Regions from separate parts of the Streptomyces sp. NPDC047108 genome, predicted to be linked through region 4. Evidence: riboswitches for the same ligand, from Rfam matches in the RefSeq annotation. Region 4 holds a riboswitch; each other region holds the start of a gene.
What was found. A riboswitch is a leader RNA that binds a small molecule or an ion and turns the genes downstream of it on or off. The one in region 4 is predicted to bind cobalamin.

Region 1 (7,337 bases), on a different contig from region 4:
CTTCGAGGGCGGGGACGCGGCACTCGGATCGTTCGGGACCGAGCTGGCCGAGCGGGCCGAACGCACCCTGCGCCGGATCGGCGTCGAACTCCACCTGAAGACCGTGGTCACGGACGTGGACGCGACCGGGCTTGACGTACGCGGCCACGACGGCGCCACCGAGCGCATCAGCGCGGGAACGGTGCTGTGGACGGCGGGAGTTCAGGCGCCGGCGCTCGCGGACGCCCTGGCAAAGGCGACCGGGGCGGAACAGGACCGGGCGGGAAGGATCGTCGTCGACCCGTATCTGACGATTCCCGGACACCCCGAGATCCGTGTCGTCGGCGACATGATGAGCCTGGACAAGCTGCCCGGTCTCGCCGAGGTCGCCATGCAGTCGGGGTGGTACGCCGCCCGCCAGATCCGGCACAGCGTGGAACGCAGGACCAAGGCGCCGCGCCCGTTCCGCTACCGCGACCTCGGCAGCGCCGCCTACATCACGCGCGGGCGGGCGGTGGTGAAGGCCGGTCCCCTCCAGGTGTCCGGGTTCCTGGGCTGGCTGATCTGGCTGTTCATCCACATCGCCTTCCTCACCGGATTCCGCAGCAGGATCGGGGCGGTGCTCACCTGGCTGGTCGCCTTCTCCTCGGGCACCCGCCGCGAGCGCGCCCATCTGTCGCGGCGCACCGACGGGCAGTCGGACGCGGGCGGGGAGCCGGGCGACGGGGCGAAGAGCGACTCCGTACGGAACGACGGGTCGGAGAAGGGCGGGTCGCAGAAGGACGACGCGACGAGCGACGGCTCGACGGGCAGCGGCGTACGGCCGGACGCCGCCGGGCGCCCCGGCCCCGCGGGGCAGAGTTGAGCACCGCAGCGGCCCTGCTGGCCGCCGGCGCACCCGAACAGCTCCTCCCCGCACGGGAGTTGATGGCCTTCACTCTGGGGACCCACATCATCCTGGTGCCCTTCGGTGTCGCGCTGCCCTTCCTCACGCTGCTCATGCACTACCGCGCGCTGCGCCGCGACGACCCCGTGGCGCTGCTCCTGGCACGCCGCTGGTCGGCCGTCATGGCGGTCCAGTTCGCGGTGGGCATCGTGACGGGCACCGTGCTGTCCTTCGAATTCGGTCTGCTGTGGCCGGGCATGATGGGGCGCTGGGGCGATGTGTTCGGCATCGGTTTCGGTGTCGAGGCGTGGGCGTTCTTCCTGGAGTCGATCCTCATCGCGATCTATCTCTACGGCTGGAAACGGCTCAAGCCCTGGACCCACTTCTGGCTCGCCGTCCCCCTGCCCGCCGCCGCGCTCATGGGAGCCTTCGGCATCCTCGCCGCCAACTCCTGGATGAACACACCGCGCGGCTTCACCCTCGACGCCGACGGCCGGCCCGTCGACGTGGACCTCAGAAAAGCCGTGTTCACCCCGATGTTCGGGCCGCAGTACTGGCACTTCGTCGTCGCCATGATCATCACCGCCGGATTCGTCGTCGCGGGCGTCTACGCGGTCGGATGGCTGCGCGGCCGCCGCGACCGCTACCACCGGCTCGGATTCACCCTGCCGTTCACCGTCGCCGCGATCTTCACCCCGATCCAGTTCGTGGTCGGCGACTCCATCGCCCGGTCCCTCTTCCACAAGCAGCCGATCAAGTTCGCGGCCGCGGAACTCGTCTGGAAGACCGACACCCATGTGCCCGAATATCTCTACGGCCGCATGCATCCGGACGGCAGCGTGACGGGCGGCATCAAGATCCCCGACCTGGACTCGATCCTCGCCGGGTACAGCCCCGACACCAGGGTGATCGGACTCAGCTCCGTCCCCGCCACCCACCGTCCGACGGCCACTCAGGCCACCGTCGTCCACTGGGCGTTCGACACCATGGCCGTCATCGGTTCCCTCCTCGTGGTGCTCGCCCTCTGGTTCGCCTGGTGCTGGTGGCGGAAGCGGGACCTGCCGACGTCGCGCTGGTTCTTCCGCTCCGCGGCCTGCGCCGGTGTCGCCTCGGTCGTGGCCGTGGAGTGCGGCTGGATCACCACCGAGGTCGGCCGCCAGCCCTGGATCGTCTACGAGGTGATGCGGGTCTCGGAGGCCGTCACCACCACCCGCGCCGACGCGCTGTGGGCCGCGCTCGGCGTCGTCATCGTCGTCTACGTCGTCATCTTCGGCGCCTTCGTCGCGGTGCTGCGGAGGATGAGCGCCCGCTGGCGCGTCGCCGACGAGGGCTTCGCCACGGCCCGGCCCGCCAAGGCCCCGGAGAGCGAGACGCCGTACGGCCCCCGCGCCACCGCGCTGTCCGCTCCGCCCACGGGAGCCCGCAATGATTGACGACCTCGTCGCCTGGGTGCTGCTGGTGGCCGTCGCCGCGTACGTCTGCGGCGGCGGTACGGACTACGGCGCCGGCTTCTGGGACCTGCTCGCCGGGGGCGCGGACCGGGGACGGCGGCCACGATGGCTGATCGACCACGCCATGGCCCCTGTGTGGGAGGTCAACAACGTCTGGCTGATCTTCGTCTTCGTGCTCATGTGGACCGGCTTCCCGGTCTTCTACCAGACGGTCTTCTCGGCGATGTGGCTGCCGCTGGTGCTCGCCGCCGTCGGACTCGTGCTGCGCGGGGCCGGGTTCGCCCTCCGCAAACCGACGCGGAGGGTGGCGGGACGGCGCGTCTACGGCGCCATGTTCGCCGTGTCGTCCCTGCTCACCCCGTTCTTCCTGGGCGCCGCGGTGGGCGGTGTGGCCACCGGGCGCGTCGCACCGGGCACCGAGGCGTCGGCGGACGCCTGGCACAACCCGACCTCCGTCATCGCCGGACTGCTGGCGATCGGGGCCAGCGCCTTCCTCGGCGCGGTGTTCCTGGCCGGTGACGCGCGGCGCTTCGGGGCCGCCGACCTCGTCGGCTACTTCCGCCTGAGGGCGCTGGCCGCTCTCGGAGCGCTGGCCGTCCTCGCCGTCATCGGCCTGCGCGTGACCCGCGACGACGCGAGCTACGTCCACCACGGGCTCACCGGCGGGGCCGGGCTGGTCTTCGTCGTCCTCGCCGCGGTGTGCGCCCTGGCCACCGCGGGGCTCCTCGCGCGCGGCGTCACCGGCTGGTCGCGGGTGACCGCGGTCGGAGCGGTGGCGCTGACGGTGCTCGCGTGGGGCCTGGCCCAGCGCCCGTACCTGGTGCCGACCTCGCTCACGGTGGCCGAGGGCGCGGGCGCGAACACCACGCTGCGGTGGCTGATGCTCGTCACCCTCGTCGCCGTCGTGTGCGTCGGGCCCGCGCTGGTGGTGCTCTACCGGCTGGACGCGCGGGGCGATCTGCAGTCCCTCACCGACGAGGACCTGCGGCAGCAGGCGTGATCCCGGAGGACTCCGACTGCCGGGAGCGCTCGGCCTGTTCGGGCCCTCCGGCCGGGCTACGCCGCCTCTGCCGAGAGCCGTCCGGCCCGCACCGCGTCGACGAGAGCCTGATGGTCGCGCTCGTTCTGGTCCGCGTAGCTCTCCGCGAACCGCACCATGGCCCGGTCGAAGGAGTCACCGCTGCCCAGGTAGCCCGCGATCGCGATGCGGTCGCCGGACCGTGCGTGGGCGCGGGCCAGGGTGGCGCCGCACAGCTCGGCGAACCGGCTCATCGCGTACGGCTCCATGGTCTGCGGCTGGGCGATGCCCTTCCAGTCGCGCAACTGCCGGATGTAGAAGTCGCGTTTCCTGCCGTCGATGCCGACAGCGCGCTCCCAGCCGAGGAAGATGTCGCTCGCGGCCTGCATCAGCCGCTGGCCGGTGACCACCCGCTGCCCCTGGTTGGTGTACCGGCCGGCGCCCGCGTACGGGGCGAGGACGGAGGTGTCCGCCTCCTTGGCCTGCAGCAGCAGCGGGTCCTCGTCGTCCCTGCCGACCAGCAGCACGATCCAGCAGCGGGTGCCGACGCTGCCGACGCCGACGACCTTGCGGGCCACGTCAGCGAACCGGTACTGCTCCAGCAGATGCCGGTGATCGGCGCGGAGGCTGTGGCTGTAGCGCTCGATCAGCTCGCGGATCGCGTCCTCGAGATGGTGGCGCTGCACCTCGGGGAGGAGATCGCCGAGCGGCACGATCAGCGGCGGGTCGGGGGCGATCCGGCGTTCGCCGTCGATCTCCTCGGTCAGCTTGCCGAACGCCTGCAGGGTGTCGTGGGAGCGCGCTTTGTCCAGGGCGCGGGACAGGCGCTTGCGGTGGACCTTGTCGAGCTGCTCGGCCACGACCGCCTGGATCTCGTCCATGTCGAGGCGCGCGTACCAGACGTCGAGGTTGCGCATACCGGCGTAGAGGCGCATCTGCTCGCGGTACCGGCGGGCGGCGGTCAGGACGACACCCGCCCGTTCGGCGTCGGAGAAGCCGTTCTCCCGGCCCGCGATGACCAGGCTCGTGGCCAGCCGTTTGACGTCCCACTCCCACGGGCCGGGCAGGGTCTCGTCGAAGTCGTTGATGTCGAACATCAAGTGCCGCTCGGGCGAGGCGAGGAGGCGGAAGTTCAGCATGTGCGCGTCCCCGCAGAGCTGGGCCGTCAGGCCGCTCCGCGGGGTCGTGGCCAGATCGGCCGCCATGATCGCCGCGGCCCCGCGGTAGAAGCGGAACGGCGACTCCAGCATCCGCCCGTAGCGGATCGGCACCAGATCGGAGACCCGCGTGGCCGACTGGCTCTCGATGATCTCCAGAGGGTCCGGCCGGCCCTGCGAGGGCTCGAACTCGCCGTGCGCACTGCGGGGTGCGCCCGTGCGTGCCGCCTTTCCGCGGGCGGCGCGCTCCTGCGGCGTCGGCGCGGGCCCCGGCTTCCGCTCGGACCGCGCCGGGTAGGAGGAGCGCACGGAGGGGGCCGGGCGCAGCGGGGTGTACCCCGAGCCCGAACGGCCCTTGCGCGCGTCAGTTCCTTGACCGGCCATGACTCGCTCCTCGGGCTCGAGAACGTGGCCGTCGTCGGGCGTGCCGACCGGCGGTCTTCGACCATCTCACGGTGGCACACGTCCGCCGTGGCCGCACGATGCTGTCACCAGGTGTGACCGGGTCGTCGCGGAACGGAGTTGCCGTGGAAGGAGCGGGATTCCGGAGCCGCGGACTACGGATCGAGGGGGCCGCTGCGGAGGTTCCACCGTGGCCCGCGCCCGACGAGATGTGTCGCGGACAGCGGCGGCACATCGATGCGCCAGAACGCCTCCGGTGGTGCGGACAGCGCGTGCAGCACCGCCATCCGGATCACGCCGGGCTCGGCCACGACGACCATCCGGCCACCACGCCGCGCCACCTCGTCCCCCTCGATCCGGGCGGACTGCGCGAGCGCGAGCGTCCGGTCGAGCCATGCGGCGATGCGCTCGCCGAAGTCCAGCCTCGACTCGCCACCCGGCGGCACGTGGGCCGGGTCCTGGTGCCAGGCGCTGAACGCGTGGTGATCGTGCCGGCCGACATCATGGAGGGTGCGGCCCCGCCAGGCACCCATGTCGCAGTCGCGCAAGGCGGGTTCCACGTCCGCCCTCAGCCCGAGGGCGTCGGCGGTCTGCCGGCAGCGGGGGGACGGCGCACAGAACTGGCGCCATTGGCGCGCGGGAAGGGATGCCGCGGCGGCGCGCGCCGCCGCGACCCCGCGGTCGTCGAGCGGGCTGCCGTCGTCGAACCGCGCGTCGCCGAGAGCGTCGCTGCTCGCGGGGGAGATCAGGGTCATCCGGAGGGTGATGGGAGGGTCCTTTCGCCGGGGGTTCCGCCGCGCGGTGACGCGTCCGAGGTGACGCGGGCCTCCGGGGCGGTGCGCCGTGATGGTAGTGAACGGCCGTGCCGTACGTCACGGTCCGCGGAAGGGCAGCGGGCGGCGGCCCGGGACCGCCCGGCGTGACGCGGAGGGGCAGCAGCCGCCCGCGTACCGGCCTGACGGTCGGCGGTCGGCGTACGGGGGCGGGCCGTTGGCCGTCCCGCGCGGTCCGCCCGGTGATCGTCACACCCGTACGGCTCGGTGATCGTCCCGCCCGTTCCGCGCGCCGGCCGGGGACCGTTGGCCCATGGCCGGTATTGGCCGGCGGAACAGGTGGCTGTACCGTCTGGTCCGAAAGGACGACGGTGCGTACGGAAGTCCGGTGAAAATCCGGCACGGTCGCGCCACTGTGTGCCGAGCGGCAGCAACTCCCCGAGGGGTCGCCGCCGGTGAGTCAGACCCACGCTCCGTCGTCGCGTGCTCCACACGATGACGGGACGCGTGTTCCCGAGGAGGTCTCGCCATGGCCCAGTCCGCCGTTGCCCCCACCCCTGTTCAACCGCCTGCCGTAGCGCCGCTGCCGGTCCGGGCGATCCTGCCCTGGGCCGCGTTCGTCGGCGTCCTCATGCTCGTCCTGCTGTACTTCGTCGGCGCCGAGCAGGGTGTCTTCGCGGTGTTCTCCGGGGAGGGCGTCCACGAGTGGGTGCACGACGGCCGGCACCTTCTCGGCTTCCCCTGCCACTGAGTGGGGAAGCGCACACATGAACTCGGTCACCATCCGCACCCTGTTGGTGCGCGGCATGCTCGCGGGCGTCATCGCCGGAATTCCGGCCTTCGCGCTCGCCTATCTCCTCGGTGAACCCTCGGTCGACGCCGCCATCGCCTACGAGGAGTCCCACTCCCACGAGCACGGCGGCGTCGAACTGGTCAGCCGTACCGTCCAGTCGACCGCGGGCCTGGCCACCGGAACCCTGGTCTTCGGTATCGCCGTCGGCGGCATCGCGGCGCTGGCGTTCTGTTTCGCCCTGGGGCGCATCGGGCGCTTCGGGCCGCGGGCCACGGCGGCGCTCGTCGCCGGAGGCGCCTTCGTCACCACCTGTCTGGTGCCGTTCCTGAAGTACCCGGCGAATCCGCCCGCCTCGACCGACGCGGAGACGCTCGACCAGCGCACGGCGCTGTTCTTCCTCATGATCGCGCTCACCGTGCTGCTCGCCATCGGTGCGATCATCCTGGGACGCAGGCTCGCTCCGCGCCTCGGCAACTGGAACTCCTCGATCACCGCATCGGCGGCCTTCGTGGGGACGGTCGCCCTCGCGATGGTCTTCCTGCCGGTGGTCGACGAGACGCCGGCCGACTTCCCGGCCACCGTGCTGTGGGAGTTCCGGATGGCGGCCTTCGCCATCCAGGCGCTGCTGTGGGCCGGATTCGGCCTGCTCTTCGGGTACTTGGCCGAGCGGGTCCTGCTGCCGCGCACGGTGCGCGCCGAGAGCCCGGAGAGCCAGGAGAGCGGGGCCGCGGACGGTTCGGCGCAGCAGCAGTCGGCCGCGTCGGCGGCGAGCTGAGCCGTACGGAGGGAAGGACGCGTACGGAACGGCTCGTACGGACAGCGCGTACGGAAAGGCTCGTACCAGCGGTTCGTACGTCAGCAGAGGGGACCCGCCGGGG
Region 2 (7,337 bases), on a different contig from region 4:
TGCCGAAGTCGATGAGCAGCGCCACCCGCTTCGTACCGGACTCGGCGGGGGTGTCCGAGCAGATCGCCCCGAACTCGGCCCGGCCGCGCGGCTTCGCGCCGTCCGCGGAGTTCTCGCTCACGGAGAAGCGGAAGCCCAGCACGTCACCGTCCTCCGGCCGCAGCGTGGCGGGGCCCTGGGTGGCGTACGTCCACCGGGCGCCGTCGCGCTCCCAGAACGACCAGTAGCGGTAGCCGCTCCCGGCGTACGCGGTCCCGGACCCGAACACGAGGAGGGCCGTCGAGGCGAGGGCCACCACGGCGGCGGTCGCCACCGTCGTGAAGCGGGCCGCCGCGCGCCGTGCGGCGCGCGGCGTGCCTGCCGGGTCCCTGGTCGTCCCGGTCATGTCTTCTTGCGGTTGCTGAGGAGGAAGCCGATGCCGACGCCCGCCACCAGGCCGACGCCGATGATCCAGAAGACGTTGAAGCCGCCCTCGTCGGACTCGCTCGCCCGCTCGCCGGACGCGCCCTTCGCGGGCTGGGTGCCCTCCGGCTTCGGCCCGGTCGCGTTCAGCTGCTGGACGAGATCCTTGCCGCCGAAGTCGCGCGGGTCGGCGCCCGCCGCGTGCGCGGCGAGGACGAGCGTGCCCAGGGCCGCGGGGTTGCCCTTGGCCCAGGCCGCCGAGTTCTTCTCCAGCCACCGCAGCGGCACCCCGGCCGCGTCCCGGTGACCGCCGGCGGCCAGCGCGATGACGGCGTCGGCCGTGTTGGCGTAGTCGGGCGCGGGCTTGTCGGCGCCGGGGGCGAGCGCGGAGAGGTGGCCGTCCTTCTTCAGCGCGGCGGCCAGGTACGCGGCCGCGCCACCCGCCGCCTCGTCCGGCTCCCGCGCGTCCTTGGAGTCCGTCTCGGCGCAGTCCAGCGCGGTGACGTCCTCGTTGTCGTCCTTGCCGAGCGGTTCAAGAGCCAGGCCCTTGCCGAGACCGGCCAGCGCGGCGGCGGCCGAGGCGTCGGCGTTGGCGGCCAGCCTGCCCTGCTTGTCCGGCTGGTAGGCGAACGCCCCGCTCTCCGCGCCCTTGGTGTCGCAGCCGAGCTGGAACGCCATCAGCGCGTCGTACGCCGACTTGCCCCGCGGGGACTTCACGCCCTCCGGCTTCTCGCCCGCGGCGGCGAGCGCGCCGATGACGACGGAGGTGGAGTTGGCGTCGCTCGGGCCGCCGGGGGCGTAGCCCCAGCCGCCGTCCTCGTTCTGCTTCGACTTCAGCCACTCCACGGCCTTGCCGACCTCGGTGCTGTGGCCGCCGACCGCCGCCAGGGCCTGGACGGCGACGGCGGTGGCGTTGCTGTCGACGGGCGTCTTCACGTCGCACGTGCTGTCCGCGTCCGCCCGGTACGGGGCGAAGCCACCCGAGGCGCACTGCTGTCCGGCCAGCCAGCCGACGGCCTTCCGCGCCGGGGTGACCCCGGCCGTGTCCTGTGCGAGCAGGGCGACGGACTGCCGCCACACACCGTCGTACTGCGGGTCCTCGCCGCCGTACAGTCCGGCCGGCAGCTTCGCCTTCGGTGAGGGCTTCGCCGACGGGTCGTCGGCGAACGCGGCCGGCGCCGCGGCCAGACCGAGCACGACGGAGGCGGCCAGGACGGCGACGCCGCGGTGAGCGGCTCCGGTGACGCCCCGGCGGGCGGTGCTGCGGAGGGCTCTCGACGGCCGGGCAGCAGTGCTGCGGCGTATCTTCACGGGCGGTGCCTTTCGGTGGGCGGGTGCGGGCAGCGGATCCGCTGCGCACCGCGGGGCGTGCGGGATCTCGCACGCGGCGGGGCACCGGGCTCCGGCTCCGTATTCCTCGACAGTGCCGGTCACCGGCCGTGGCCGTGGACGCGGCACGTACGGTGACGTGAGCCGTTCACATCCGGCAGGGCGTTCCGACTCGCCGCCCTCGCAGGCGGCTCACGGTTGCGGGTCAGTGCCGGATTTGCACCGGCTTTCCCCCGTGGGATGCGATATCGACGGGCACACTCTACCGGCCGCCCGCAAGGGGTCGGTGAGCGGTCGTCCGAGGTCCGCGGACGGTTCGTCCGGTATCCGTCATAGGGGTCGTCTCCGCTGTGTCGGGCGTATCCGTACGTAACGCTCGTACGCCGCCCGGGCAGCGGATACGCGGGCTCGCCCCGCGCCACCCTCGCGTCACACCGCCCGGTAGGTCACCGGGTCGGTGCCGGTCACGGGCTCCGCGCGGCCCTGCTTCACCAGGCGGCGCAGATGGGCCGCCGCCTCGGAGACGGCGATGTTGCGGGAGGCGAAGGGGATCTGCTCCCAGGGGCGGTTCCACTCCATCCGCTCGGTGATCTCCCAGAGGGTGAGAGCGCGTTCGGTGAGCAGGGCGCGGAGGTCCGTCAGCCGGCTCTCGTGATGCGCCAGCAACTCCCGTACGCGGGACGGCGCGTCGGTGAACGCGTGCTGGTGGGCGGGCAGCACCTCGGCCGGGGCGAGGCGGCCGATGCGCTCCAGGGAGTCGAGGTAGTCGCCCAGGGGGTCGCCCCGGTCGGCGACGGGGAGCGGGCTGGTGCCGGAGTCGTCGTCCGGATCCTCGTAGAGGCCGATGTGCGGGGTGATCCCGGGCAGCAGGTGATCGCCGGAGAACAGACGGCCGTTGCCGGCCCGGTCCGCCGCCGGATGGGCCTCCTCCAGGTGCAGGCACACATGTCCCGGGGTGTGCCCGGGGGTCCAGATGGCGCGCAGCCGGCGGCCCGGCAGGTCGAGCAGCTCGCCCGGGGTGATGTCCCGGTCGGGCAGGGCGGCCCGGTTGCTCGGCAGCGACCGTCCCTTCCCTGACGCGCGCGCCTTGCGCAGCGGCGCCAGATGCTCGTCCGGGGCGCCGGCGGCGGCCAGGCGGGAGGTCATGTAGTCGAGCCAGGTGGCGGGTTCGGCGGCGCGGGTGCGCTCGACGACCTCGATGTCCGCCGCGTGCATGGCGATCCATGCGCCGGACGCCTCGCGCACCTTTCCGGACAGGCCGTGGTGGTCGGGGTGGTGGTGCGTGACGAGGACGCCGTGCAGCTCCTCGACCGCCGTACCGCACGCGGCCAGACCGGCGACGAGTGTGTCCCAGGAGTCGGGGTCGTCCCAGCCGGTGTCGATGAGGACGGGGCCGCGGTCGGTGTCGAGGAGGTGGACGAGGGTGTGGCCCAGGGGGTTGTCCGGAATGGGAACGGCGATGCTCCGGACGCCGCCGCCGTGATCCGTGACTCCGGGAGTCGCCTGCGCCATCAAGTCCCCTCTCGCACCGCACGGCGCGGCCCGCACGTGCGGGGCCACTATAACTAGAACTGGTTCCACTGGTCGCCGGGGTCGACCGCCGGTCACCGGTGCACCGCGCCGTGCTGGGGGCGGGTCGCGGTGCCGACGGGTACGGCGCGTTCGGGTACGCGCCTATTCCGTGTATTCCATGATCTGCCGATTTCCGGTCCGAGTTGGGTAAATGGCCGATATCCTAGGCTTCTTCGCCCGATGCGCGGAGGACGCGCGTCCGGGGAGACGCCTGGGGGGCCTCTTGATCGATCACAAGGACTTCATGCACGGCGCCGCTCTGGTGGCGATCGCCGATTCCGCGATGTTCACCGCTCTGAACCGGGCGAGTGTGAAATACGGGCACTACGTGGTGAATCACGACCGCCATCTGTTCCTCAAGTACAACGACGGCAAGGGGCCCGGCGACTACTTCTTCACGTTCTCGGCCGAGGACAAGCGGAGGGTCCTGGGGGTCGGGCACGAGCGCGTCTTCGCCGTCCTGGTGTGCGGCAACGAGGTCGTGACCGGAATCAGCAGGAAGGAACTGGGGCAACTCGTCCCCATGGCGCACCCGTTGGCGTCGACGGTGAAGGTGTCCGCTCGGCAGAACAAGCAGCTCAGGATCTCCGGGCCCTCCGGGAATCTGCCGCTCGTCTCCCGCCGTTCTTTTCCGGCGCGCATCCTCGAGTAGCGTGCGTTGAGCGCGCGTTCTCGCCCGCTGCGCGCCCGCGTTCGGGCGGAGCGGGCGTCGTCGAGAGGCCCCGGGTGGTGGAAATCCCTGCTCGGGGCCGTTTCCGTTCCCTCCGTGGACTCCTGGAACTAGAACTGGTATCAGTTCTGAAACGGCGTCAGGAAGCCCCGATCCGCAGGAGGCATGGGCGATGACCGACCTCATCGAGCACGGACAGCTCTACATCGGCGGGGAGTTGGTCGACCCGCTGGGCACGGACACCATCGAGGTGGTCTCGCCGCACACCGAACAGGTCATCGGACGCGTGCCGCACGCCTCCGCCGCCGATGTGAACCGTGCCGTGGAGGCCGCACGGGCCGCTTTCGACCGCGGGCCCTGGCCGCGGGCGAGCCTGGAGGAGCGGATCGCGGTCGTCACACGGATCAAGGACGCCATCGCCGTACGCCATGAGGAGATCGCCCGCGTCATCAGTGCGCAGAACGGCTCCCCGTACTCCTGGAGCGTGCTGGCCCAGGCGCTCGGCGCGATGATGGTGTGGGACGCGGCCATCTCCGTGGCGAGGTCCTTCACCTTCGAGGAGCCGCGGCAGGGCGTCCTCGGACCGATCCTCGTGCGGCGCGAGCCGGTCGGCGTCGTCGCCGCTGTCGTGCCCTGGAACGTCCCGCAGTTCGTGGCCGCCGCCAAGCTCGCGCCCGCCCTCCTCGCCGGCTGCTCGGTCGTCCTCAAGCCGTCGCCCGAGACCCCGCTCGACGCCTATCTGCTCGCGGAGATCGCGGCCGAAGCCGGGCTGCCCGAGGGTGTGTTGAGCATCCTTCCGGCCGATCGGGAGGTCAGCGAGTACCTGGTCGGGCACCCCGGGGTGGACAAGGTGTCCTTCACCGGATCCGTCGCGGGCGGCAAGCGCGTGATGGAGGTCGCCTCCCGCAACCTGACCCGGGTCACCCTCGAACTCGGCGGCAAGTCGGCCGCCGTGATCCTGCCCGACGCCGACCTCGACGCCGCGGTCGCCGGGATCGTCCCCAACGCGTGGATGAACAACGGCCAGGCGTGCGTCGCCCAGACCCGTATCCTCGCGCCGCGCAGCCACTACGACGAGATCGCCGAGCGGTTCGCGGTGGCGGCCGGGGCGCTGACCGTCGGGGACCCCCTCGACGCCGCCACGCAGGTCGGACCGCTCGTCGCCCGGCGCCAGCAGCAGCGGTCGCTCGACTACATCCGGGTCGGGCAGGAGGAGGGCGCCAAGGTGCTGACGGGCGGCGGCCGCCCGGCGGCCCTCGACCGGGGGTGGTACGTGGAGCCGACGCTCTTCGGCGGCGTCTCCAACTCCATGCGCATCGCCCGCGAGGAGATCTTCGGCCCGGTCATCTGCCTGCTGCCGTACGACGACGAGGCCGAGGCCGTACGCATCGCCAATGACTCCGACTACGGGCTCTCCGGCAGCGTCTGGACCTCGGACGTCCAGCACGGCATCGACATCGCGCGGCAGGTGCGCACCGGCACGTACTCCGTCAACACCTTCAGCCTGGACATGCTCGGCCCGTTCGGCGGCTACAAGAACTCCGGTCTGGGGCGGGAGTTCGGCCCCGAGGGCTTCGCCGCGTACCTGGAGCACAAGATGATCCATCTGCCCGCCGGGCACGGGGAGACGGGCTGATGGGGGACCGCTGGCACGTCGAGGTGGACCGCTCGGTCTGCATCGGGTCCGGGTTGTGCGTGAGCAGCGCGCCCGGCGGCTTCCGGCTCGACTCCGCCCGCCAGTCGCATCCGGAGCGGCCGGACACGGACGCGTCGGAGCCGCTGCTCGCGGCCGCCGAGGGCTGCCCGGTGGAGGCGATCGCGATCCGGCTCGCGGACTCCGGCGAGCCGGTGTTCCCGCCCGACGAGGGCTGACGTCCCGGCCCTGACGCGGCCGGTGCGGTGGCTCCGAGGGCGCCGTCACGGGACCGCGCCCGGGACCCGTGAGACCCGACAGCACGCGGCTCCCGCCGTTCGGCGGGAGCCGCGCGCCCATGTCAGGGGCCGGATCTGCGCCGGCCCGTGCGTCCGGCTTCGTGGTGGCCGATGCCCCGGTGCAGGACGGCGAGGACCATGTCGAGGTCATCGCCCTGGTGCGGGTCGTCGGCCACGCGATTGCGGCCGCGCGCACCGCAGCCCTCGCACCGATGGACGATCATGAAGCCCTTGGCGGAGTGATGCTCCACGGCGACCGGGCGCATCAGCGCGCGGCAGCCGTTGGCGCGGTCCCCGGGCGAGACGTCCACGTGCAGCGAGTGCAGACAGTACGGGCAGTGGTTGCGGTAGCCCCCGTTGACCAGGGCCGCAACGGCCCGGCCGCACTGCGCGCAGACGAAGCCGGTGTTCTCGGTTGTCCTGCTGATGGTGCCGCTCCTCGGCGAGTCGAAGGGATCTCAACTCGTCGGGCGCAGGGTTCCGTTCGCTCTCCCCCTGCCGCAGGGGCAAGGTTCGCAGGCTCGGCCGGGGAGTGACCGGTTCACCGCCGCTCGTGACGGCGATTACTTCCGGCTCCAGCTTCACCGGGAGGCGCGTCGTCCTCCCGGATCCGGACCTCGACCGGGTTTGCTTCGTCTGTCCCGGCCACTGTCACGCGGGTCTCCGCCACGTGCCGCCGGTAGGTGTCGGTCCGGCCTCACTGCCGTCGGCGTCGTCCCCCGTCAGGCGGCGCCGGCAGCGGCATGCTCGTATCTGGTCACGCCACCTCCTCGGTGTCTTCCGTGGCCCGGCGGCCTCGTGCGCCGAGGCTTGCCGCCGGACCGGGTCTGAGAGCGTTCTCCATGCTAGGTGCGCGCGGCCGGGAGTCCCACGGGTTTTATCCGGCGCCAGGGGGCCCGTCCGGGTGTGCATTCCTCACGGTTCCCTCGTGACAGACGTGACTGTTCCCGCTCCCCGGCGGCATGGAAATCTCATGCCGTCACCAGCCGAGGGGGAGTGGATGAACCAGGGGTACGCCGTCTTCTGCGACGCCGACCGGACCTTCTACGACGCCCCGCACCGCGTTCCCTCCACCACCGGAGGCAGCGCCCGCGGAGCGCTCTACGAGGCGGCGCAGCAAGAGGCCCCCCAGGGGTGGCAGCGGCACCGTTCCGGCGACTGGCTGGCCTTCCGGCCGCTGGACGCCGAACTCCCGTCGCAGGGCTGGAAGATCCACGTCTCGGCCTGTCTGGACAACGCCGAGAAGGTGCTCGCGGTGGTCCGCGACTACTGCGTCCCCCGGTCGATCGCCTTCAAGTTCATGCCGAGCCGCTATCTGCTCCACACCCGCAACGCCAAGTACGCGGACCGAGCCGCCAGCGGCAAGTTCATCACCGTCTACCCGGCCGACGACGAGCAGTGCCGCGAGATCGCGGAGGACCTGGACGCGCTG
Region 3 (7,337 bases), on a different contig from region 4:
GACAGATACAGCCGCGCCTCGGGGGAGTTGATGTGCTTGTAGAGCGTGAGGACCAGGTTGTTGGCCACGATCGAGTCGCCGGTCGCGAAGAAGGCGACCAGGCGTCCGATCATGTGCTGCTCGCCCGGCGACAGCTTGGCGAGGTCGGCCACGTCGGAGTGGAGGTCGACCTCCTCCACGGTCCAGGTGTTCTTGATGGCGTCCCGGTAGCGCTCGTAGAAGTCCGGGTAGCGCATCGGGCGCAGTGTCAGCTCGAAGCCCGGGTCGAGGAGGTTCTTCCCCCGCGCGGTGTTCGGGTCGGTCGGGGTGGTCATTACTGGCAGGCCTCGCAGGACTCGGGGTTTTCCAGGGAGCAGGCGACGGCCTCGTCGGCGGCGGCCGCCTGCTGGGCTGGGATGGGGGCGCTCGTGGCGGTGGCGGCGCGCGCGGACTGGGCGATCCGCGTCGCCGGACGGGACCGGAGGTAGTACGTCGTCTTCAGGCCCTTCTTCCACGCGTAGGCGTACATCGAGCTGAGCTTGCCGATGGTGGGGGAGGCCATGAAGAGGTTCAGCGACTGGCTCTGGTCGAGGTAGGGCGTACGGGCCGCGGCCATGTCGATCAGCGCGCGCTGCGGGATCTCCCACGCCGTGCGGTACAGGCGGCGTACGTCCTCAGGGATCCATCCCAGGTCCTGCACCGAGCCGTTGGACTCGCGCAGCGCCTCACGGGTCTGGCCGTCCCACACCCCGAGCCGCTTCAGCTCGGCGACCAGGTAGGAGTTGACCTGGAGGAACTCTCCGGAGAGCGTCTCGCGCTTGAAGAGGTTCGACACCTGCGGCTCGATGCACTCGTACACGCCCGCGATCGAGGCGATCGTGGCCGTCGGCGCGATGGCCAGGAGCAGCGAATTGCGCATGCCCGTACGGGAGATGCGGGCGCGCAGCTCCTCCCACCGCTCGCCCCACTGCGTCTCCACGCCGAAGTGGTCGGGGTGCAGGACGCCGCGGGCGGCGCGGGTGGAGGACCAGGCCGGGTGCGGGCCGTGGCGCTCGGCGAGGTCGCACGACGCCTCGTACGCGGCCAGCATGATGCGCTCGGCGATCCGGGTGGAGAGCCCCGCGGCCTCGGGCGAGTCGAAGGCCAGGCCCAGCCGGAAGAAGACGTCCTGAAGGCCCATCACGCCGAGGCCCACCGGACGCCAGCGCTGGTTGGAGGTCGCGGCCTGGGTGGTCGGGTAGAAGTTGATGTCCACGACCCGGTCGAGGAAGGTCACGGCGGTACGGACGGTGGCGTCCAGCCGCTCCCAGTCCATCGAGCCGTCCTCGCCCAGGTGGGCGGCGAGGTTGACCGAGCCCAGGTTGCAGACGGCGGTCTCGCCGTCGTCGGTGACCTCCAGGATCTCCGTGCAGAGGTTGGAGGAGTGGACGACGCGGCCGGGCTCGGCGGTCTGGTTGGCCGTGCGGTTGGCGGCGTCCTTGAACGTCATCCAGCCGTTCCCGGTCTGCGCGAGGGTGCGCATCATCCGGGAGTAGATCTGGCGGGCCGGGAGCTGCTTGACGTAGCGGCCCTCGGCCTCGGCCTTGCGGTACGCGGCGTCGAACTCCTCACCCCAGAGGTCCACCAGTTCCGGCACCTCGGAGGGGGAGAACAGCGACCACGGCCGGTCCGCCTCGACGCGGCGCATGAACTCGTCCGGGATCCAGTGCGCCAGGTTGAGGTTGTGCGTACGGCGGGCGTCCTCACCGGTGTTGTCGCGCAGTTCGAGGAACTCCTCGATGTCCGCGTGCCAGGACTCCAGGTAGACACAGGCCGCGCCCTTGCGCCGGCCGCCCTGGTTGACCGCGGCCACGGAGGCGTCGAGGGTGCGCAGGAACGGCACGATGCCGTTGGAGTGCCCGTTGGTGCCGCGGATCAGTGAACCGCGGGACCGGATACGGCTGTACGGCAGCCCGATGCCGCCCGCGTGCTTGGAGAGCCGGGCGACCTGGTGGTAGCGGTCGTAGATCGAGTCCAGTTCGTCCAGCGGGGAGTCCAGCAGATAGCAGGAGGACATCTGCGGGTGACGGGTGCCGGAGTTGAAGAGGGTGGGCGAGCTGGGGAGGTAGTCCAGCCGGCTCATCAGGCCGTAGAGCGCGGCGACCTCGCCGATGGCGCGCTCGGAGCCGTCCTCCGCCAGACCGCAGGCCACGCGCAGCATGAAGTGCTGCGGGGTCTCGATGACCTGACGGGTGATGGGGTGGCGCAGCAGATAGCGGCTGTGCAGGGTGCGCAGGCCGAAGTAGCCGAACCGGTCGTCGGCGCCTTCCGCCAGCGCGGCGTCGACGAGGGCGTCGAGCCGGGCGGCGTGGTCGCGGACGAACTCCGCGGTCCCGTCGGCGATCAGGCCCTCGCGGTGGCCGGTGGCGACCGACGCCGAGAAGGAGACGGCGCCCTGGCCCGCTGCCTCGTCCGCGATGGCCCGCGTGAGCAGCCGCGCCGCGAGCCGGGAGTACTCGGGGTCCTCGGAGATGAGACCGGCCGCCGCCTCGGTGGCCAGCTCCCGCAACTCGGCCTCGTCCGAACCCGCGTGACGGCCCCGCAGGGCGGCCGTCGTGACGCGGCCGGCGTCGGTCGCGGGCAGGTCGGCGGTGAGGTCGGTCAGGGTGCGCAGCAGCGCGGCACCGAGGGCGTCGGCACCGTCCGCGGACGTGCCCCGGTCCACGGGCGCGGTGGTCACCGCGGCGGTGGCGGGCTCCGATACGGACTCGCGTGACGCAGGATCTGCGGGCGCGACGGTCACGTGGTTCTCCCTCGCTCGGCTGGGGGCCGCGAGGGCGGTCTGCCTGCGGGCGCACGCGAACCCACCCCCCGTCAGGGCGCAGCACAGCGCGACGTCCCGCAGGCCCAACCCACGAGGCCCGGACGTGTCGTGGCCCGGTTCGGTCGAGCCGGGCGTCACCGGCAGGTTTTCGGACTCGGACGGGCGCAGATGCCCCTATCCAGACCGTTGCGGGACAGTTCCGGATTCCCACCGGATTCCCCTGCTGCGGCAACGGGGACGAGCATACATCTAGTGGTGCCGTACGCATGCACCCCCACATGTTGTGTCGTGCGCTCAAAGGATCGCGGTGGTGGGCAGGTTGAGCGGAGGCCCGGCAGACCCGGGATCCAAGCCTGGAGCGGCCTGCGGGGCCCTGCGCGGACGTGCCGCGGCAGTGGCCGGATCCGGGTGCCCGGAGGGGCTGCGGGACGGCGGAGAGGGCCGGTGAGACTTCTCACTCCGGGGGCGCCGCGCAACTCCTCGGCGCGCCGCGATACTTCGCGCCCCGGTCCCGACCACGCGCCCGGACCGTCGCCCGCGCCCGGCGGTTCACGCCGTTTCCTGTCCCAAGTCCCGTGTGAACACCCACAGCGGGTCGAGGTCCCGTACGGGCGACCAGTCCCGCTCCGGTGCCCGTACGAACCCCAGCCGCTCGTACAGCCGGTGGGCCGCGGTCATCCGCTGGTGGCTGGAGAGCACCATGCTGTCCAGGCCCTGTTCCCGGGCGAGGTCGAGGCAGGCCCGTACGAGCCGGTCGGCCGCCCCTCGCCGCCGCGCGGCCGGAGCGACGGCGAGCATGCGGAACTCGCCCTCGCCGGGCCGGGCCACGTTCGCGTACCGGCTGCCGGGTGTCACGAAGGCCACGCCGCCGAGCAGTTCACCGCTCCCGCCGTCCACCGCGACCAGCACCCGGGTGTGCCCCGCCCGGCCCCTGACGTCCCGCAGGTGCTCCAGATACGGGTCGGTGTCCCCGAAGTCGAGGAGCCCGTCCGTGAGATAGGCACGGGCCGTGATCTCCCCGAGGGGTTCGTACTCCTCCGCGCGGGCGGCTCGGATCACGACGTCCATGTACGTCAGTCTGCAGCAGTTCCGCGCCACCCGTCACCCGAGATTCGGTGACGCGAGAGCCGGCCCCCGTACGCGGGCGACCTGGACGTCCTCGGCCCCTGCCGCCGTTGAGCACGTACCCCGCTGCCGCGACCGCCCTTCCGGGGAGCCGCCATGACCGCCGCCCGGCCCCTCATGCTTCTCCTGAGGTTTCCCCAGCCACATCGGCGTCGAGGTCCAGCCGGCGCGTGATGCCGATACGGTCGAGGAACGCGAGGTCGTGGCTGACCACGATCAGCGAACCCCGGTAGCCGGCCAGGGCCTCGGCGAGCCGGCTGACGCTGTCCATGTCGAGATTGTTGGTGGGCTCGTCCAGCAGGAGGAGCTGAGGAGCGGGGTCCGCCAGCAGCAGCGCGGCCAGCGTCGCGCGGAAGAGCTCTCCTCCCGAGAGCGTTTCCACGAGCTGATCGGCGCGACCGCCCTTGAACAGGAAACGGGCCAGCTGGGCGCGGATCCGGTTTCCGGTGGCATGAGGGCTGAGATGCGCGATGTTGTCGACGATCGACCGCCGGCCGTCGAGCAGGTCCAGGCGCTGCGGCAGGTAGCGCAGCGGGACATGGACCGTGACGTCGCCTTCCGCGGGCGGGAGTTGCCCTGCGACGGTGCGCAGGAGTGTGGTCTTGCCTGTGCCGTTGCGGCCGGTGAGCGCGATGCGCTCGGGCCCGTGGACGCGCAGGTCGTCAACCCTGCGGCCGGTGCGCAGGCGGGTGTGCTCGATGGTGAGGACGGTGCGGTGGGGCGGGACGGCGGTGCCGGGCAGGTCGATGCGGATGGCGTCGTCGTCGCGGAGCCGGTGCTCGGCCGCGTCCAGGCGGTCCTGGGCGTCGGCCAGGCGCTGGTCGTGGACGGCCTGCTGCTTGCCGCGCGATACCTGGGCGGCGCGCTTCATGGTCTGGGCAGAGGTCTTGTCCAGGCGGTTGTCGGCGTACATCTGCTTGCCGTAGCGGGCGCTGCGGGCCTGCCGGGTGTGCGCGGCGGCCAGGTCACGGCGCTGCCGGGCGAGGTCGGCGCGGGCGGTGACGTGGGCCCGCTCGGCGGCTTCCTGCTCGGTGGCGATGGCGGTCTCGTACGCGGTCAGGTTGCCGCCGAAGGTGCGCACGGCGCCGGCGCGCAGCTCGGCGATCTGGTCGACACGCTCCAGCAGTTCGCGGTCGTGGGTCACGACGATCACGGCGCCCCGGTACTCGGTGACGGCGTCGTAGAGGCGGTGGCGGGCAGGGCGGTCGAGGTTGTTGGTCGGCTCGTCCAGCAGCAGGACGCCGGGGCGGGCCAGCAGAAGGGCCGCCAGGCGCAGCAGGACGGCTTCACCGCCGGAGATCTCGCCGACGGTGCGGTCCAGTCCGATGTGGCCCAGGCCCAGGCGGTCCAGGGCGGCCTCGGTGAGTTCCTCCACGTCCCACCGGTCACCCAGGGCGGTGAAGTGGTCCTCATCGGTGTCCCCGGCTTCGATCGCGTGCAGGGCGGCGCGGGCCGAGGCCACGCCCAGCACCTCGTCCACACGCAGGGCAGGGGCGAGGGTGAGGTCCTGGGGCAGGTAGCCGGGATCGCCGGCGACGTGCACGGAGCCCGAGGAGGGAACGAGCCGCCCGGCGATCAGCCGCAGAAGGGTGGATTTCCCGCTGCCGTTGCGCCCGATGAGGCCGGTACGGCCTTCACCGGCTGCCCAGGAAAGGCCGTCCAGGACCGGCGTGCCGTCCGGCCAGGCGAACGACAGCCCGGTGCACAGGACGGGTGCGGTGGCGCGGATGCTCATATCGGGTGTCTCCCGTGGACGTACTGGTGAAGGGGGCCGGCATGTGGAGACACCGCACCCGCGGAGAACCGCGGATTTCGTGAAGTAAGGCGCCGGACCGGGCATGACGTGCCGGGTCTGCAGGCAGCTCGCTTCCGAGGTCGCACTCATGGGCGCCACGTCTCGGGCGCACGGTGTCTCAGACCTCAGACGAGCACTGGCCTCTCCCGACGGCGACAACAGATACGTATCGACGGTACGCGACCCCCGCACGCGGCACCATCAGGTTTCGCCGGCAGCCGTCCCGAACCGCTCACCCGGCCGCGACGGACACGGCAGCGGGCCGCCGCCCCCTGACGGGGGCGGCGGCCCGCGCACCGGCGGGACCGCCGGTCAGCCTGTGCTCAGCAGCAGCGGAAGCCGTCCCTGGGGTCGGCCTCCCGCGCGTCGGTGCGCTGCCGCTCGAACTCCCTGCGGCTGAGCACCTCCGCCTCCGGATCGTGCGACCGGGCGTGTGCGACGTACCGGTCGTACGTCGCCTCGCCCGACGCCTCGCGCCAGAACCAGCGGATCCGCGCAGCCGCCCTGCGGATACCGGCCGCGGTGCTCATGGCCGGGGCTCCGGCGTACGGTCGGTGCCCTCCGCGTCGCCGTCCCCGGCACCGACTCCGGCCGCGACCAGCTCCGCCTTCTCCTCCTTGGTGGCGAACAGCCCGGCGGGTGCGACGAGCGTCGACTTCTCGTACGGCACCTCCTGCAGCTGCGCGCTCTCGGGGTTGCGGATCGCCTTGTAGCAGACCCGTGCCGCGTCGAGGATCACCACGATGATCAGCAGCGCGAACAGGGCGGCGAGCACACCGTCGACCGTGGCGTTGGTGACGATGGTGTGCATGTCGTCCATGTTCTTGGCGGGCGGCAGGACCTTGCCCGCGTCGATGGCGTCCTGATTGACGCTCACCTGCTTGAAGAAGCCGATCTTGGGGTCGTCCGAGAAGACCTTCTGCCAGCTCGCGGTGAGCGTGACCGCCACGTCCCACGCCAGTGGAACGGCCGTCACCCAGGCCCACTTGAGGCGTCCGGACTTGATCAGCAGCGTGGTGCAGACGGCCAGCGCGACCGCCGCGAGGAGCTGGTTGGCGATGCCGAAGAGCGGGAAGAGCTGGTTGATGCCGCCGAGCGGGTCGTGGACGCCGACCCACAGGAAGTAGCCCCAGCCGCCGACGACGACGGCGCTGGCGATCCAGACACCCGGCTTCCAGCTCACCTGGCGGAAGGGCTTGTAGACGTTGCCCAGCATGTCCTGGAGCATGAAGCGCCCGACCCGGGTGCCCGCGTCCACCGTGGTGAGGATGAACAGCGCCTCGAACATGATCGCGAAGTGGTACCAGAACGCCTTCAGGCCCGCGCCGCCCACGACCGAGGAGAAGATCTCCGACATGCCGAGGGCGAAGGTCGGGGCACCGCCCGTACGGGACAGCAGGCTCGCCTCGTCCACCGACTTGGCCGCCGCGGCCAGTTCCTCGGGCGAGATGGTGAATCCGAACCCGGCGACGGCCTGCGAGGCGGACTCGACCGTCGAACCGATCACGCCGGCAGGCGAGTTGACCGCGAAGAACAGACCCGGATCGATGATGCAGGCCGTGATCATCGCCATCACGGCGACGAAGGACTCGGTCAGCATGGCGCCGTAGCCGACCATCCGGACCTGCGTCTCCT
Region 4 (7,337 bases):
AGGTTGCCTGGGACGGAGAAATCTCTTGTCGATTCCCCGGCGACGGTGCCGCGCCCGCCGGGTCGGCGGCTCTGCGGGCGTGGCCGAGCGGCGGCGGCTCTGCGGGCGTGGCTGAGCGGCGGCGCCTCTGTGGGCGCGGCTCAGTGGCGGCCGCTCAGCGGACGACGAGCGAGGAGACGAGTTCCTCGGCCAGAGGCACGTCGCGGGAGTCGAGGCGCATGGCGCGGATGCTGATCTCGTGGCGGGGGATCCACCAGAGGCGAGCGGTGAACTCCTGGCCGCTGCGGCAGGTCACCCGCCAGGCCCGGTAGGCGACCCGCTGACCGGAGACCTGCAAAGTGTCCCGTTCGACCAGCCGGCTGTCGGTCATGGGGCTGTTGCTGTCCGGCTCCCCTTTCTCGGTCCAGCAGTTCAGCAGCGCCATGGGCCAGTTGTCCTCGTCCATGGCTCCGCTCTGGTCCCCCGTCCGCGTCGCGACCTGAATCCCCGTGGCCCAGCAGGGATCCATGTCATGCCGGACGCCGGGAGGCTGTACGCAGGCCTGGCCCCCCCTTTCGGGCTGCCAGGCCTTCCAGCCGCGGGGTACCCGGAAGCTCACGCCGCGCAGATCGACCTGCTGGGACGGGGTCACCGACGCGGGCCTTTCCTGCTCGGCGAGCGGGTGGGGGAAGGTGACGACGGCGACGATCGCGAGGAGCGCGGCGGCCACGGCCGCTCCGAGGGCCGGCAGCGGCCGCGGCCACCGCCGGGCCTGGCCGGCCTCCAGGGGCCGCAGCGACTGTGCGGTCACCAGCGCCGATCTGGCGGCGAGGGCGGCTCTCAGCCGCTCCTCCAGTTCCGCCGTCTCCGGCGACTCCCGCTTCATCGGATCCTCCATCGGGCCTCGAGCCTTCACCCTCCCGCCCGGCGGACGAACGGTCAGTCCTCCAGCCGCTTCCGCAGTGCGGCCAGCGAACGGTGGGCCATCGACTTCACCGCTCCCTTGGAGATGCCCATCGTCTCGGAGATCTCCGCCTCCGAGAGACCTGCCCAGTACCGCAGCACCAGGATCTCCCGCTGACGGGGAGCCAGCAGGCGCAAGGCGGCCAGCATGTCCCGGTGTTCGTCGGCCAGCAGGGCCGTGTCCTCCGCGGAGCGGGCGTGGTGCTGCTGCTCCGGGCGGAACGCGTCGGCCACCCGGCGCCTCCGCAGCACCGACCTGGCCCGGTTGACCACGGCCCGCCGCAGATACGGCACCTTGCTCGTGCTGCCATCCAGCGCACGCCATCTGCGGCACACCGCGGCGAACGCGTCCTGCACCACGTCCTCGGCCGTCGCGTGATCGCCGACCAGCAGCACGGCCAGCCGTACGAGGGACAGCCGGTGGGTCCGGTACAAGTGCCCGAGCGCGTCGTCCTCGGCCTCGGCCGCGGCCTCCGCGGGCCGCAGCGTCACCAGGCCCATGTCCTCGAAGCCCTCGACGTGCGGCAGGAGGATCAGAGGCGCGGGCACACGGAGTCCCCGCAGCACCCGCTGCCATGCCATCTTCCACAAAGCTCCCTCCCGGGATGCTCTCGGCCACCTCCAGTCCCTCGGGGAACGTAGACAGCGGAAGATCGCGCACAAAAGAGAAAGCTCTACTCAACTCCTGCCGGGGGCCTGGACAGTCCATGCGGAGCGTGCTCCTCCGGCGCGGATCGGCGCTCGTACGCGGCGCGTTCGGGACCGTACACGCCCCGTGCCGGACCGTTCGCCAACCCGCGCCGTGTCAGCCGCAGTTGCCGGGGAGGTACGTCACCTGGGGCGCGCCGGTCCGCGGGTGGACCACGACCTCGGCCTCCACGCCGTACACCCTCCTGAGCAGGTCCGGGGTCAGTACCTCGGCGGGCGGGCCCGAGGCCGTGACCGCGCCGTCGCGCAGGACGTAGAGGCGGTCGCAGTGGAACGCGGCCAGGTTGAGGTCGTGGAGCGCCACCAGCACGGTGGCCGGCAGCCGCCGCAGGATGCCGAGGACGTCGAGTTGGTGACGTATGTCGAGGTGGTTGGTCGGTTCGTCGAGCACGAGCAGCGACGGCTCCTGGGCGAGGGCGCGGGCGATGAGGACCCGCCGCCGTTCGCCGCCGGAGAGACGGTCGAAGGGGCGGTCGGCGAAGCCGGTGGCGCCGACGGCTGCGAGGGCCCCGTCGATGAGCCGGGCGTCCTCCGCGGTGTCCCCGGCGAGCAGCTTCTTGTGCGGTGAGCGGCCCATGGCGACGACCTCCCGCGCGGTGAGATCGATGTCCCCGCCCCCCTCCTGCACGACGGCGGCCACGGTGCGGGCGAGCCGGCGGACGGGCAGGGACCAGGCATCTGTTCCGTCGACGCGCACCCTCCCCGCCTCGGGGCGCAGCACGCGGTAGACGGCGCGCAGGAGGCTGGACTTGCCGCTGCCGTTGGGGCCGACGAGGCCGATCACCTCGCCGGGCCGGGCGGTCAGCGAGACGTCCTGGACGAGGTGGTGTGCGCCGGCGGTGAGCGTGACGCCCTCGACGGCGAGTTCGGTCGCGCTCATGCCACTCCCCGCTCGGTTCCGCGGCGGGCGTCCCGGCGCATCAGCCACAGGAAGAACGGTCCTCCGCACAGCGCCGTCAGCACGCCGACGGGGATCTCCATCGGTGCGGCGATCGTGCGCGCCGCGATGTCGGCCCAGACCAGGAAGACGGCCCCGGCCAGCGCGGCCGTGGGCAGGACCCGACGGTGGTCGCCGCCGACGAGTAGGCGCACGATGTGCGGCATGATCAGGCCCACGAAGCCGATCGGCCCGGCCGCGGCGACCAGCACGCCGGTGACCAAGGACAGCAGGACGAACATCCGGACGCGGAACCGGGCGACGTCCAGTCCCATCGTGGTGGCGGCCTCCTCCCCCGCCAGCAGCAGGTTGAGCGACCGCGACTGGACGAGCAGGACGCCGATGCCCAGCACGAGTCCTGCCGTGGGCAGCCACAGCGTCTGCCACCGGACGCCGCCGAGACCGCCGAGGGTCCAGGAAAGGATCTCCCGGGCCTGGTTGCCGCGGTCAGCGGTGAGCAGCAGCAGATGCATCACGGCGGTGAGGACCGCGGCGACCGCCACCCCGGACAGCACGAGGCGTACGGAGGTGATGCGTCCGCCGGCGCGGGCGGTGACGTACACGAGCAGCAGGGTGAGCAGCGCGCCCGCGAAGGCGGCGACCGACAGGGACACGGGGCCGAACAGGCTCAGCCCGAAGACCACCACGACCACGGCCCCGAGCGACGCCCCCGAGGAGACGCCCAGCAGATACGGCTCCGCGAGCGGGTTGCGTACGAGTGCCTGCATGGCGGTGCCGACGACCGCGAGCCCCGCACCCACGACGGCCCCGAGCAGCACTCGGGGCGCCCGTACGGTCAGGACGATCGTCTCGCGCGCCGGGGACGCGACCGGTTCCGGGCCCAGGTCGGCGCCCAGCGCGTGCGCGACGATGCTCCACACCTCGCCGGGCGGCACGTGCACCGAGCCGATGCCCAGGCCCGCGGTGAGCGAGACCAAGAGCAGACCGCCGAGGACGGCAACGGTCAGCGCGAACGTGCGCCCGCGTCCACGGTGTCGGGGGCGGGCGGCCCGTACTGCGGTGGCGGGGGCGGCGGCCTGCGGCGGGGCCGTCACCGGAACCTTCCGGGGTGCAGGGCGCGCGCCAGGTCCTCGACGGCGTACGGCGGGCGGACCCCGACGAGGGTCGAGGTCAGCGGCACCACCACGAACCGCTTGTTCTTCACCGCCGGGACGTCGGCGAGGGCGGGCTGCGACAGCAGGAACTTCTTCTTCCGCTCGACGCTTCCGGCGCCCGCGTAGTCATAGATGGCGATGACCTCGGGCCTGCGGTCCACGACCTGCTCCCAGGACACGTCGCCGAAGACCTCGTCGAGGTCGGAGAAGACGTTGCGGCCGCCGGCAAGGCGGATGATCTCGGTGCCCAGGCCCTTGCCGCCGGCGGTGAACGCCGCCTTGTCGCCGCTGTCGTAGACGAACACCGGCACGTCGGAGGCTCCCTCGAGGGCGCGCTGCGTCCGGTCGATGCGCCGCTCGAGGCCGGAGACCAGTGCCTCGGCCCGGTCCCGGACGCCGAAGATCTTGCCGATGGTGCGGATCTCGGCGTAGGTGTCCTCCATGGACAGCTTCTTCTTCGAGCCGCAGTACTCGCGGTTGAGGTAGGTGGAGATCCCGGCGTCGGCGAACGCCGTGCGGGAGCGGCCCTCGTTCTCGGCGAACGCGCTGCCGTAGCCCCCGTAGACGAAGTCCGGTTCGGCCTCCAGCACGGTCTCGAACGACGGCTCCTTCTTTGCCAGTTCGGGGACGGCCTCGAAGTCCTTCCGGTACTGGGGCAGGACGGCCGAGTCCGGGTAGGCGGTGCCCACCATCCGGTCCTTCAGCCCGAGGGCGAGCATCAGCTCCGCGGGGTGCTGGTGGATGGTGACCACCCGGGACGGCGGTTCGCGGTGCGTCGTGCGCGTACCGCAGTTGTCGACGGTGACCGGGAATCCCTTCGCCGCCGGTGCGGACGCCTTGTCGCCGGCGTCGCCCTGGGAGGAGCCGCATCCGGCGAGCAGGGTCGCGGACAGGGCGACGGCCAGGGACACCGCGACACGCGTGAGGCGGCGGGGGCATGGGCGTGGGCGGGCGGGGGACGTGGGCAGGGGACGGGGCATGCCGTCGTACACGTAGAGCCTCCTGGGGAGTCCGCGCTCCTCGGAACGGGCCCGCGACAGGCCAGTGTCCTGACTCCCGGATCAGCGTGTGCCCCGGCCTTCCCGCGCGGAGCGCGGTGGCCGTGTGCACGGGGTCCACTCCCCGGTCACAGTGGCGGGACCGTGCCGGATTCGCACCGGCTTCCTGTCTCCCGTCGCGGTGATGACCAGGCGATATTACGTTCCTTTGGTCCGGAGGTGAAAGGGCGTGCGGATGTGATCCCTCGCGCGGTCCGGGACACCGCGCACCTCAACAGGCCCGGATCCAGGGCCGGTTCAGGCCCTCGACCGACGAACGCGCCAAAAGCGGAGGGTCCGCACGGTGTGGCCGGCGACACGGTGCGGGATCCGGCAAGGGGCCCTGCGACGCCGCGGTGCGGCCCGCGGACGGTGGAGCCGGGGGACCCGGCAGAATGCCGGGCATGCCCAAGGTGCCGAACATGCCGACCGCCGACGCGCTCACCCAGGTCTCCGCCATCGGCCCGTACTTCGCGGTGGCCTGCGGACCGCGGCCCGACGACGCCGGTTTCCGGCCGCTCACCGACCTGTACGAGGACGCGGCGGCACAGGCCGGCTACGTGACGACGATCGAACGGCGGCTCGGGACCGGCGGCCCACGCGTCGCCGCCTCCACCCTGCACATCGGCACGGCCGCGCGCCTGTGGTCGATCGCCCTGGCGACCGCCGCCCTCACCGGCCGCGTGCCGGACCTGGCGCCCGAGCGGCTGTGGTGGCGTACGCCCGAGTCCGGCCCCGTCGACCTGTGGCTGCGGGAAGTCCCGGCGCTCGCCGGAGGCGAGCTGTCCGAGGGCCTGTACGAGACCGTCCTGGTCCGCAATCTGCTGCCGCTGGGCGATGCCCTGCGGCAGCGGTACGGGCTGTCGGCGCGGATCCTGCCGGGCAACGCCGCCTCCGCGCTGATCGGCGCCGTCCCGCGTGCTGACGGCCCACGTCCCGGACGCGCCCGTGCCGCCGCTCCCGCTCGCCACCGCGCTGCTGGGCAGGGAACCCCTCGCAAGCGCCGGTGAGTTGACCCTGGCCCCCTTCACGTACCGCCGCCGCAGCTGCTGTCTCTACTACAAGGTCGACGGGCGCGGCCTGTGCGGCGACTGCGTGCTCCACGACCGGGGCGGGCGCGGACGCGGCACCGGCCCCGCCCGCGGCGCGAACTCCTAGCGGCGCGGAGCCAGTTCGGTGGCGTCCCGCTTGAAGGCCCACTCCATCGTCGGCTCCATGGTGAAGCGGAAGACGCGGCGTACGGGTGGCGTGCACAGCACCGTGATGAAGGCGGCGGCGAAGACGGTGACCGTGATCTCACCCTCCGGGGTGTGCAGCCACGGCAGGTCGTACCAGTCCCAGAAGCGGGACCCCTTGGCCAGGAAGCCGTGCAGCAGATAGCCGTAGAGGGTGCCCGCTCCCAGGGCGGTGAACCACATGCGCCGTTTGGGCACCCAGGTGAGGAAGCAGGCGACCAGCACCATCGAGCAGCCGAAGAGCGCGACGGTCATGACCGCGCCGCTCCAGGCGGGGGCGCCCAGTTCCTGTGCGCTGTCCCGCCGGTAGAACCAGACGGCGTTCATCCGCGGGGCCGCCCAGTACGCGACGGCCATGGCCATGGCGAAGACCGGAACGGACAGCGTCTTGATCTCCCTGCGGCGCAGAAGCTGAAGATGCTCCGGTCGCAGGAAGAGTCCGACGACGAAGAACGGCAGGTACTGCAGGATGCGCTGCAGGTCGAGGTCGTCACCGATGTCGGGCGAGACGGTGGCGAGGACGGCGATGGCCAGGGCGACGGGAACCGGCCACCGGATCATCCTCCACAGCGGCGTGGTCAGCCGCCATACGAACAACGCGGCCAGGAACCAGGTGAGATACCACGGGTCGAGCAGACTGATCGGGTAACCGGGGTCGGGATCGGCATAGCGTTTGAAGAGCGAGTACGCCACTTCGAAGACCACGTAGGGCACGGCGATGCCGGTGACGAGCCGCTTGAGCTGAGGAACCGTCATGCTGAAGCTGCGCGAGAAGTAGCCGGAGACGAGGACGAACGCCGGCATGTGGAAGGTGTAGATGAAGATGTAGAGCGCCGCGGCCGCCCGACTGTCGCCTCGCAGGGGCTCCCAGGCGTGGCCGCACGCGACGAGGACGATCGCCAGATACTTGGCGTTGTCGAAGAAGGGGTCGCGCACCTTGACCGGACGTCCGGCGTCCTGCCCGGGGCCGCTGCGGGCCGCGCTGCCTCCGCCGGTCCCCTGAGTACGGGCGGCCGGGGTCCGAATGCGGAGTTTCATGGTGCTGGCGGAGTCGTTTCCGCCCGGCCGGTCGGTCACACGCCCACCCGCCCCGTACGGCACGGTGCGTTCACGTGCAGGACGGCACGCCGGCAGCCAGGGGCCGAGCGGACCGTCCACGGCGCCCTCGCGGCGCCGCCTTGCGCAGGTGCGTGCACTTCCCCGAGCCCTCCGTTCCGGTGAATGCGAGACATGTCGCGCGTACCCGCGAAGTGGAGGGAAACGCCTGAGGTTTCCGTCACACCAAGCCCTGCCCGCCCGGCCGCGCGGGCGGGCGCAGCAGGTCAGGCGGGCGGAGCCGGGCAGGAGTGCAGGGGGCAGGAGG

Region 1: linked by a shared signal. The riboswitch ahead of ABZ822_RS24355 (CbtB-domain containing protein) and the one ahead of ABZ822_RS29735 (ABC transporter substrate-binding protein) in region 4 are both predicted to bind cobalamin.
Region 2: linked by a shared signal. The riboswitch ahead of ABZ822_RS11235 (prenyltransferase/squalene oxidase repeat-containing protein) and the one ahead of ABZ822_RS29735 (ABC transporter substrate-binding protein) in region 4 are both predicted to bind cobalamin.
Region 3: linked by a shared signal. The riboswitch ahead of ABZ822_RS03105 (ribonucleoside-diphosphate reductase subunit alpha) and the one ahead of ABZ822_RS29735 (ABC transporter substrate-binding protein) in region 4 are both predicted to bind cobalamin.

Annotation. Positions count from the first base shown of each region.
Region 1 is NZ_JBEYUP010000014.1:144,933-152,269, reverse strand. It holds gene ABZ822_RS24380 (NAD(P)/FAD-dependent oxidoreductase) at 1-844, shown strand, start outside; gene ABZ822_RS24375 (cytochrome ubiquinol oxidase subunit I) at 907-2,298, shown strand; gene ABZ822_RS24370 (cytochrome d ubiquinol oxidase subunit II) at 2,291-3,316, shown strand; gene ABZ822_RS24365 (DUF2252 domain-containing protein) at 3,373-4,875, opposite strand; gene ABZ822_RS24360 (histidine phosphatase family protein) at 5,049-5,648, opposite strand; adenosylcobalamin (AdoCbl) riboswitch at 6,032-6,146, shown strand; gene ABZ822_RS24355 (CbtB-domain containing protein) at 6,196-6,417, shown strand; gene ABZ822_RS24350 (CbtA family protein) at 6,434-7,234, shown strand.
Region 2 is NZ_JBEYUP010000003.1:694,681-702,017, forward strand. It holds gene ABZ822_RS11230 (SCO2322 family protein) at 1-385, opposite strand, end outside; gene ABZ822_RS11235 (prenyltransferase/squalene oxidase repeat-containing protein) at 382-1,614, opposite strand; cobalamin riboswitch at 1,870-2,016, opposite strand; gene ABZ822_RS11240 (MBL fold metallo-hydrolase) at 2,161-3,243, opposite strand; gene ABZ822_RS11245 (hypothetical protein) at 3,527-3,955, shown strand; gene ABZ822_RS11250 (aldehyde dehydrogenase) at 4,146-5,609, shown strand; gene ABZ822_RS11255 (ferredoxin) at 5,609-5,845, shown strand; gene ABZ822_RS11260 (RNHCP domain-containing protein) at 5,968-6,333, opposite strand; gene lanKC (class III lanthionine synthetase LanKC) at 6,906-7,337, shown strand, end outside.
Region 3 is NZ_JBEYUP010000001.1:707,796-715,132, forward strand. It holds gene ABZ822_RS03100 (ribonucleotide-diphosphate reductase subunit beta) at 1-314, opposite strand, end outside; gene ABZ822_RS03105 (ribonucleoside-diphosphate reductase subunit alpha) at 314-2,761, opposite strand; cobalamin riboswitch at 2,904-3,034, opposite strand; gene ABZ822_RS03110 (GNAT family N-acetyltransferase) at 3,332-3,850, opposite strand; gene ABZ822_RS03115 (ATP-binding cassette domain-containing protein) at 4,023-5,642, opposite strand; gene ABZ822_RS03120 (YbdD/YjiX family protein) at 6,026-6,232, opposite strand; gene ABZ822_RS03125 (carbon starvation CstA family protein) at 6,229-7,337, opposite strand, start outside.
Region 4 is NZ_JBEYUP010000025.1:31,941-39,277, reverse strand. It holds gene ABZ822_RS29755 (hypothetical protein) at 155-865, opposite strand; gene ABZ822_RS29750 (SigE family RNA polymerase sigma factor) at 919-1,524, opposite strand; gene ABZ822_RS29745 (ABC transporter ATP-binding protein) at 1,748-2,530, opposite strand; gene ABZ822_RS29740 (iron ABC transporter permease) at 2,527-3,642, opposite strand; gene ABZ822_RS29735 (ABC transporter substrate-binding protein) at 3,639-4,694, opposite strand; cobalamin riboswitch at 4,724-4,908, opposite strand; gene ABZ822_RS29730 (hypothetical protein) at 5,144-5,749, shown strand; gene ABZ822_RS29725 ((2Fe-2S)-binding protein) at 5,751-5,897, shown strand; gene ABZ822_RS29720 (acyltransferase family protein) at 5,894-7,012, opposite strand.